DNA from 3 places in the Sulfurovum lithotrophicum genome. Region 2 is predicted to be linked to each of the others. Evidence: riboswitches for the same ligand, from Rfam matches in the RefSeq annotation. Region 2 holds a riboswitch; each other region holds the start of a gene.
The links. Region 2 has a riboswitch for cyclic di-GMP ahead of YH65_RS11170 (DUF1800 family protein). Riboswitches for the same ligand answer to the same signal wherever they lie in the genome.

Region 1 (3,279 bases), 230 kb from region 2:
CAGAGATATCGATATCGATGGTATCCATACGCTCAGTGAAGCCTCTCCTTCCCAACTCAGTTTTTTTAACGATGCAAAGTATGCCTCCCAACTCTCTAAGACCAAAGCAGGTGCTGTATTGATCGATGCCAAGCATGCCAAACTGCTGCCTGAAACGAGTATTGCGTTGATCACGGATGAACCTTACCTGAAACTCGCACTGGCATCCAGGCTCTTCACGCAGAAGATCACGACAAAGGGAGATGTCCCCAAGAGAGGTAAAAATTGCGATATTGATGTACAGGTGCGTTTCGGTAAAAATGTGACCCTGGGTGACAATGTGACCATTCTGGCTGGCTGTTACCTGGGTGACAATGTGACTGTAGGCTCAAACACGCTCCTGCATCCCAATGTAACACTCTACCACGGTACGCAGATTGGGGAGCGGTGCATCATTCACAGCGGTACGGTCATCGGCTCTGACGGATACGGTTTTGCCCATACAAGAACAGGAGAACATGTCAAGATCTATCAGAACGGCAATGCGGTCATCGAAGATGATGTCGAGATCGGTGCGAACTGTACGATCGACAGAGCGGTATTTGGTACGACCTATGTACGAAAAGGCACCAAGATAGACAACCTCATACAGATCGCACACAACTGTGATGTAGGGGAACACTGTCTGTTCGCTTCTCAGGTGGGGCTTTCCGGTTCCTCAACACTGGGCAGGAATGTGGTCATGGGAGGACAGAGTGCCACCACCGGGCATTTGAGTATCGGTGATTTCTCGACACTGGTGGGACGTTGTGTGGCGACGAAGTCACTTGAAGGCGGTAAGACCTATGGCGGTTTCCCGGCGATCGAACATAGAATGTGGCTTCGTCTGCAGGCTAAAATATCCGGATTGATCAAAAAGAAAAAATAGTTAGAGTATTTGTGCTATAATCGTTTCTATAAAATTATTTTTTAGGAGTTTTTATGAGCGGAACAATAACTAAAATAGACGAATTGGTATTGAGCGGCACAAAGGACGGAAAGATCACGATAACAACGATCAGTGAGCCTTACGGTGCAGGAAGTGAAAGTGTGGCAAGCATAGGGATCTCTCTTCAGGCAGGTACCGAAGAACCGGACTGGAAAGTACATATTCCAAAAGAGAATATCGATGCGGTTATCGCCGCACTTCAGGAAGCTAAAAAAACGTTATAAAAATACAGTATTGAAAGTCCGCAATTTTTATTCAGCGGCTTTCATCTCTTTGTACTGGGCAAGTGCTTTGTTCATAGAATCCCGGTCGGGAATCTTACGTCCCGCAATATAACCTACAATATTCCCTTCTTCATCGAATTTCGGTTTGATCCAGACCACGACAAGGTAGTATTTGCCTTCACTTGTCATGTTTTTGACATAGCCTTCCCAGTAGTTTCCTCCTTTGATCGTCTCCCATAAACCTTTGAACGCAGCTTTTGGCATGTCCGGATGTCGATTGATGCTGTGCGGTGAACCGATCAGTTCTTCCTTTGTATATCCTGTCAGCTCTCTGAATTTACGATTGGCATAGGTAATGATACCGGCTGTATCCGTTTCCGTGATCATGACACCGCCGTCGAAAGGAACTTCTTCATCGACGGGATCAGGCTTGACGATCTCTTTATCTGTAATAATGTTTTTGATTGTTCTTCCCATTTTTTTCCTTGTATGACTTTAGAAAAAATAAAACCGGTTTGAAAGGCGTATCAGGGAGGCATGATAACCTGGCAAACTTCATGAGTCCCATGGCTTTCCGTCCCTGTTTTGCAACAGGTTTGGCTTTTTCAATTTATTTTAGATGATTATATCACTGATTTACTTTAATATATTAACAAAGTATTAAAAATGACTTCAATGACTTTAACGATACTTTGCTACAATTGCACTTAAAGATTATGCGTATTATACGCGATAAAAGGAAGCGTGTGTCTGTTACCGAAACAATTAACTCACTATTGGAAAAGCGTATTTTGGTCATAGACGGTGCTATGGGTACGCAGATACAGGATCTTGACGTACCAAAAGAAGCGTGGATCGATCACAGTGGCAAAGAGCAGGAAGGCTGCAACGAACTGCTCAACGATACTGCAGCCGACCTGATCAAACGTATCCATAAACGCTACGCGATGGCGGGTGCTGACCTGATAAAAACCAATACTTTTGGTACCATGCCCTGGGTACTCGATGAATACCAGATGGGTGAGCGTGCCTATGAGCTCTCTAAAAAAGGGGCGGAACTGGTCAAAGAGATCTGTGTGGAGTATGGGACAGAGGTTTCACCGAAATTCGTACTCGGCTCCATCGGCCCGGGAACCAAACTGCCTTCCCTTGGACATATTCATTATGACGAGATGTATGAGGGCTACAAAAAAGTGGCTTTGGGGCTGATCGACGGTGGATGCGACGTATTTTTACTTGAAACATGTCAGGACCCTCTTCAGATCAAAGCAGCACTGCATGCCTGTCAGGATGCCGGTAAAGATCGTGGTGCTGAACTGCCGGTTATGGTTTCTGTGACCATTGAACTGAGCGGCTCCATGCTCATCGGTACGGATGCAGCCACCATTGTGACGATCATGGAGCCGTTTGACATTCTCTCTCTTGGCTTCAACTGTGGAACCGGTCCCGATCAGGTGAAGAAACATCTCAAAACGCTGAGTGAACTGTGCAATATTCCTATCTCCGTACATGCCAATGCAGGCTTGCCGCAAAACCGCGGGGGGTATACCTATTATCCGATGGGACCGGACGAATTCACGCAAAAACAGCTGGAATTTACGGAGTTTGACGGTGTAAGTTTTCTTGGCGGCTGCTGTGGTACGACGCCGCAGCATATACAGGCACTCAAGAAAGCCGTAGAGACCATAATACCAAAGAAATCCACAGGAACCATCGAGCCTTCCATCGCATCGCTTTTCAATACGACAGAACTTTTCCAGAAACCTGCACCTTTGCTCATTGGGGAGCGAAGTAACGCGACGGGATCCAAAGCATTCAGGGAGCTCATTATTGCGAGTGACTATGAAGGTACACTGACCGTGGGCCAGGCACAGGTACGTGACGGGGCACACTGTCTCGATGTGAACGTGGAGTTTGCAGGACGTGATGGTGCGGCGGATATGAAAGAGGTGATGGAGCTCTATAACCAGAAGATACCGCTGCCCCTGATGCCGGATGCTACCCGTGTGAACACAATGGAAGCTGCGCTCAAATGCATTGGCGGAAAACCCATCATCAACTCGGTCAATCTGGAAGATGGAGAAGAGA
Region 2 (3,279 bases):
GTCAGCAAAAGCTCCTTGAGATACAGGGTCAGTTCATCGAGGATCATCTCCGCTTCGTAGTCCGAGGCCAGTTTGATGAATTCGAGTATCTTTGTTATGTCTTTTTTTACGATATCGCCAAGCAGTTCCTCCAGCAGGCTGGGTTCGATGATCCCAAGCATACCGGTGACCGTACCGACATCTACGAAGTTCTTGGAGTAGACGATGGCTTGGTCTAAGAGGGTGAGTGAATCTCTCAGACTCCCCGCACCCGAACGGGCAATGATCTCAAGCGCTTCTTTTTCGTACTCAATCTTTTCAAGGTTCATGATATGCTCAAGGTGACTGAGTACAAGATTTTGGGGGATCTTCTTGAACCTGAAGTGTTGTGTCCTGGAGAGGATGGTCGCAGGTAGTTTCAGCGGATCGGTCGTTGCCAGAATGAATTTGACAAAATCGGGCGGCTCTTCCAGGGTCTTAAGTAAAGCGTTAAAGGCCTGGTTGGTCAGCATATGGACTTCATCGATAATGAAGATTTTGTAGCGTGCAGAGCTGGGTTTGTATTTGGTATGCTCGATGAGGTCTTTGATATCGTCGATACCTCTGTTGGAGGCAGCATCCATTTCTATGATGTCCATATGGCGGTTCTCCGCAGCCATGATACAGTGGGTACAGGTACCGCACGGGTGAGAGGTGGTTCCCTCTTCACAGAGCAGCGCTTTGGCAAAAATACGGGCAGTGGAGGTCTTGCCGCTTCCCCTGAGACCGGAGAAGAGATAGGCATGAGAGAGTCTGTTGCCATCAAGTGCAAGCGAGAGCGTCTGGGAGACGGAATCCTGTCCGATGAGGTCATCAAAGGTGGCAGGACGATATTTTCTTGCTAAGGCTAATGACAAAAGAGCTCCTCATTTTTAGTAATATATTGTAGTCTATTTTTACTTTTGATTGGTATAATCAAAGAAATAAAGATTAGAGGCAGTACTATGAAAGCTGGTGCAGTAGGGATAAAAAAAACAATGCCCTGCAAGGTCAGGGTTGAGTGGTTCAAATACGGATTTGAATCCGATAATGTGATACTTTTCAATAGAATATGAAAAAAATTGCATAATTTTTAAAAATATGATATAATGAGCTCGTAATAAAAATATTGTTGTGCCAAACCTATCGTGAGGTAGGGACGGAAAGCCACGAGTCTGAGGATTCAGATAGTCGGGTTGCCAATACTCTCTTTCATACTGTTGTGAATTTAGATAGTATTCTATCCATCCTGATTGTCTTAAACCTTGTACTTAAAAAATACAAGAAGGACATTAAAATGAACTACATAAATACACAGCTGGAATTTCTTTATTCCATTCGAAGATTATTCAGTTTAGTACCTTCCCCCGAGTTATATATTGATCAAAGCATAAGGCTTAAATGGAATTATCCCATATTTTTCAGATCACTCTTTTTCTATATGATTCTAACTTCGATTGTTTTTGCGACAGCTCCGACTATAGAAGGGGAATCTGTTCAAAGTGTTATACCCGGAGAAATGTACCAATTTCAGCCAACAGCGAATGATGTAGACGGTGATTCGTTGATTTTTCGTATCAGAAATATGCCATCATGGGCAACATTCGACAAGAATACGGGTATCTTGCGCGGGACACCGACAGTATCAGATGTCGGCTATTATAGTCATATCAATATCGGAGCATTTGACGGGGAAACAGTAACATGGTTATATCCGGAGAAAACGGATGGTTATACCCTTCTGGTAAATACGCCGCCAACGATCAGCGGTACTCCCGAAAAAGATAAAATATTGCCTGGGGAGACTTTTAGTTTTAAACCTGTTGCAAGTGATGAGGACGGAAGTCCTTTACGCTTTAAAATATACAATCAACCGGCATGGACGGTATTTAACAGTGAAACAGGAGAACTCACGGGTACCCCCACAACAGACGACAGGAGACGATATACATTCAATATTGGTGTAACAGACGGTCTTGAAACACGATGGTTAAACGGCAGTAAAACGGATGGTTTTTATATCAAGGTACTTAATACTGCTCCTGTCATCAGCGGAACGCCAGCGGCAGAAGTCCTGGTTAACGACAATTATGTTTTCCAGCCGGATGCGAACGATGCAGATGGTGATGCGATCACTTTTACCATAAAGCACAAACCGGTATGGGCCACATTCGATACCGAGACGGGAAGGCTGAGCGGTACACCGTCGAAAGCCTTCGCCAACCAGACCTTTGAAGACATTATTATCATTGCCAAAGACGGCAAAGGAGGGAAAGCACCGCTTCCGGCTTTCAGTATTACGGTAGTGAACAATCCTCCTGTCATCAGCGGAACGCCAGCGGCAGAAGTCCTGGTTAACGACAATTATGTTTTCCAGCCGGATGCGAACGATGCAGATGGTGACACGATCACTTTTACCATAAAGCACAAACCGGTATGGGCCACATTCGATACCGAGACGGGAAGGCTGAGCGGTACACCGTCGAAAGCCTTCGCCAACCAGACCTTTGAAGACATTATTATCATTGCCAAAGACGGCAAAGGAGGGAAAGCACCGCTTCCGGCTTTCAGTATTACGGTAGTGAACAATCCTCCTGTCATCAGCGGAACGCCGCCGGCAGAAGTCCTGGTTAACGACAATTATGTTTTCCAGCCGGATGCGAACGATGCAGATGGTGACACGATCACTTTTACCATAAAGCACAAACCGGTATGGGCCACATTCGATACTGAGACGGGAAGGCTGAGCGGTACACCGTCGGAAGCTTTTGCCGATCAGACCTTTGAAGACATTATTATCATTGCCAAAGACGGCAAAGGAGGGAAAGCACCGCTTCCGGCTTTCAGTATTACCGTACGGAATGCAGCTTATTATGATCCTGCCATTCTTGTGGGTGAGCCTGCAACGATCGCCAGGGCAGGTGAAGAGTACAGTTTTGCTCCATTTGTAGATTATTCAGGTCCCGGTTCACTTACATTTAGTATTGTCAATAAACCGACATGGGCAATTTTTGATACGAAAACTGGCAAACTCAGTGGTATACCAGGATCGAATGATATCGGTAAAACCGCAGATATTGTTATCAGTGCTTCAGCCGAGAACGATACTACTTCAAGTATGAAATCTTTTGATATCAATGTTGTCGAAACTTCCGCATCCAGGAAAGATGCATTCAAACTTCTGATACAATCAACCTTTGGGCCTACGGAACAGAGTATGGAAGAGGTAATGCAAATGGGTATCGAAGGTTGGGTAGATGCACAGCTTAATGCCCCTTCTGC
Region 3 (3,279 bases), 200 kb from region 2:
AAGCATCAATGCATCATCCAGTTTTAGTTTGAATTTCGGGTCTTTGACACCCCACACTTTCAGCATATAGAGACTTGCCATTCTTTGGGAAAGCATACGCTGACGTCCTGCCATATTGACAATTTCACCAGAGTTTTTCCCCGTCTCTTTTGCAAACAGCTTTGTTGCTTTGTCCGATGCCGTCAAGAGTGCTTCCAAATCCCCCTGCAGCTTTTCTACTTTGCTGAGATTTGGGGTTTCCTGTAGTATTTTCCGAAGAGGCTTCCACTGTACTTCTATCTCATCCAGACTCTTTTTAATTGCATCATTTTTGGCATATGCTTTCAACAACTTCAGATGGTCTGTAAAAGCATCTATAGTCTGCTGGAGATCTTTGCCGGGAGTGCCGAATGTATTTCCCATCCCGACCATGGCATAATCCTTCAGCATACGCTGGGTAAACATTCTCTGCTTGCCGGCTATATTGACCGCATCTTCCGTATTTTGAATCTCAACTGCCGCCAATGATGCTGTCAGCAGGAAAAAGATCCCTATCTTTTTTATTCTTTTTTTCATTCTATTCATAATATACTATTTACCTTCCTGTGCAGCATACAGTCCTGTAGCAGTATTCATGTTTTTAAGGATCTCATTGGATTTTTTGTAGATCAATGCCGGAATAAATTTTGACTTTGATCTGTTCATAATCTCAAAGAACTTGAATGCTCTTTCCGCCTTTTTCAAGAGTGCCGTAATCTCCGGTGTATTCATATCTGATTTCATAAGGCGGTCAAGAGAATCTTTGAAAAGCTTCATCGATGCATCCATCTTTTTTTTGAATTGGGGATCGTTCACACCCCATACTTTCAGCATGTACAGACTCGCCATTCTCTGGGAAAGCATACGCTGACGGCCAGAGATATTGATGATCTCACCCGACTCTTTTCCTGTCTGCTTGGCAAAGAGGCCGACCGCCTCATTAGATTGCTTCAAAAGTGCCTCAAGGTCTTCCTGCATCTTTCCTGCCTTATCTTTGCTGGGCGGCTCATTCAGTGCCTGCTTAATGGGAACCCACAACTTCTTTACTTTCAAGAGACTCTCTTCTGTTTTGGGCTCCTTGTTGAACGCGATCAGCGAGTCAAGGTGGTTTTCAAAATTTGCCATTATCTTCGTCAGATCTTCTTTTGGATTTCCGAAATTATTCTGCAAACCTATCATTGCATAATCTTTCAGCATCCGCTGGGTATACATACGCTGTTTTCCGGCTACATCCACTGCCTGCGAAAGGTTAGCGATCTCAATGGCATGCAAAAATCCGATTGAGAAACACATTATTAGAAAAATTTTTATCCAGTATTGGAGAGGTTTATGCATTTTAACTCCTTTTTTTGTATTGAAAAAGGAACCAAAATAAAGTAATAAAAAGTATAGATACTACTTTACGCGGCGATCTGGCGAACTTAATTTTATCAAGTCCCATGACTTTCCGTCCCTGCTTCACAACAGGTTTGGCTTTTTCATTTTCAGACAATCTTTAATTTTGTCTTAATTAATTATACTTGTCATAATATTAAATTAACGTTATTTTTCTCTCTTTTTCTTTTTGTATTGATTTTTCATCATTTTATGAATATAATAACCTAAAAAAAGTACTTTGGATGAAAAAAAAGATATTACTCGGACTCTTTTTAAACCTTATACTGCATGCCGAAACGATGTCGGAAGTCTATTTGAAGAACGGATGTCATGGATGTCACGGGCTTTACGGTGAAGGGATCGGTGCGACTCCCAGACTGCAGGGACAAAGAGAAGAGGTACTGCTCAAAAAGCTGAAAGACTTGCAAAACGGAAAAACACGAACGGCATTTGGAAACGTGATGATATCTTTTGCCAAAAACCTGGATGAGAACCAGACCCTTGAAATGGCAAAATACCTCTCTACTCTCAAAAGAACGGAGCAGGACGAAGTATACGAGTTGGATTACGATGACAATGCAGGAGACGGGAGCTCCTGATCACTGTCTTCCACTGGTTTAGACAAGACAGTACTATTCTGCAGGAGCAAGCTCTTTTTTCTCGTCTGCCTGGGCTTCATTTTTGAAATTTGCACTATCCTCTTTGGTTTCAAATGCCTCTTTTGATGCACTCTCCTCCACTTCTGCAGCGGCTGCCGCATGATCTTTTACAGCTTCAGGAGCATCTATCGCAGCAGACTCCTCTTTTGCAACACTGTCTTCCGGTTTTGCAGATTCTTCTGTCTTTTTGACCTCTTCAGCTTTTTTGGCCTCTTCAGCTTTTTTTGCTTCTGCCACCGCCTTGGCTTCCTCTTCAGCCTCTTTCTCTTCGGCTATATAATCACTCAAGTCATCTTTACAATCAAAGAGTTCGTCATCTTTAATCTTTACGATCTTGACATTGGCACCGTAAGTATAGACCAGTTCTCCACCTTCTTTGCCCTGCTTTAGGATACCTGCAACAAAAAGAACGAGGATCAGAAGGTAAAGTGCCTTCATCATTCCTCTCTGGATCATTGAGGAAAGTAGTTTGAACACAAGCACAATGACAGATGCCAGCATCAGGTAGGTACCGAGCAGCTTATGTGCCTTCAGGTCCGCCTGTCCCGCTTCCGAGAGAAGATCCCATGCATGTTTTCCATCGGCAGATCCGGTAAGATATGCAGCAATTGCCGCCACAACGGTCAGTATCAGTAAGAAGAAAGAGATCACTCCGATCGCTCTTTTTTTTGTAAAAAGATTGATGATCTCCAATAAAAGCACCACTATCGGCAATGCAATGATAAAGTGGTCGACCGGCGGGTGCATAAGTGCCGGTATATCGAACGGTAGTGGTATCTCAGGTATTTTAAACGGTAGTGCTGGTAATTGCATAATTCATTCCTTAAATGTTGATGTGTAGAGATTATAACACAAAACTATTTAGTTTTATGACTAGAACGGTTTGACCACGACCATGATGACAATGAAGATCATCAGCAGTGTCGGTACTTCATTGTAGAATCTGAAATACTTCCCACTTTTGTAGTAGGGATCAACGATCAGCTTTTTACGTATCACATTGAGTGAAAAACTGTATGCGATCAGCAAAGCAACAAAGAAGAGTTTTGCATGCATCCATCCACCACTTTGAAAAATACCGGGATTCAGATAAAGCATAAGTCCACCCGAAAGTATCGTCGCCCACATCGCAGGTACACCGATGTAGTTATAGAGCTTGTACTCCTGTACCTCGACTACTTCTCCAAAAGCCTTGTTGTCAGCATGCTCCCTGTGGTAGATGAAA

Region 1: it holds a riboswitch for cyclic di-GMP, as region 2 does, so the genes downstream of both, YH65_RS02975 (PAS domain-containing protein) here and YH65_RS11170 (DUF1800 family protein) in region 2, are expected to answer to the same signal.
Region 3: it holds a riboswitch for cyclic di-GMP, as region 2 does, so the genes downstream of both, YH65_RS02850 (type IV pili methyl-accepting chemotaxis transducer N-terminal domain-containing protein) here and YH65_RS11170 (DUF1800 family protein) in region 2, are expected to answer to the same signal.

Annotation. Positions count from the first base shown of each region.
Region 1 covers NZ_CP011308.1:624,180-627,458, forward strand. Annotated here, with positions in the region: gene lpxD (UDP-3-O-(3-hydroxymyristoyl)glucosamine N-acyltransferase) at 1-907, shown strand, start outside; gene YH65_RS02970 (hypothetical protein) at 961-1,191, shown strand; gene YH65_RS02975 (PAS domain-containing protein) at 1,219-1,668, opposite strand; cyclic di-GMP riboswitch class I at 1,728-1,802, opposite strand; gene metH (methionine synthase) at 1,938-3,279, shown strand, end outside.
Region 2 covers NZ_CP011308.1:395,475-398,753, forward strand. Annotated here, with positions in the region: gene YH65_RS01945 (DNA polymerase III subunit gamma/tau) at 1-875, opposite strand, end outside; cyclic di-GMP riboswitch class I at 1,124-1,201, shown strand; gene YH65_RS11170 (DUF1800 family protein) at 1,439-3,279, shown strand, end outside.
Region 3 covers NZ_CP011308.1:596,942-600,220, reverse strand. Annotated here, with positions in the region: gene YH65_RS02855 (type IV pili methyl-accepting chemotaxis transducer N-terminal domain-containing protein) at 1-564, opposite strand, end outside; gene YH65_RS02850 (type IV pili methyl-accepting chemotaxis transducer N-terminal domain-containing protein) at 571-1,311, opposite strand; cyclic di-GMP riboswitch class I at 1,422-1,502, opposite strand; gene YH65_RS02845 (c-type cytochrome) at 1,638-1,994, shown strand; gene YH65_RS11185 (DUF2231 domain-containing protein) at 2,028-2,867, opposite strand; gene hemJ (protoporphyrinogen oxidase HemJ) at 2,928-3,279, opposite strand, start outside.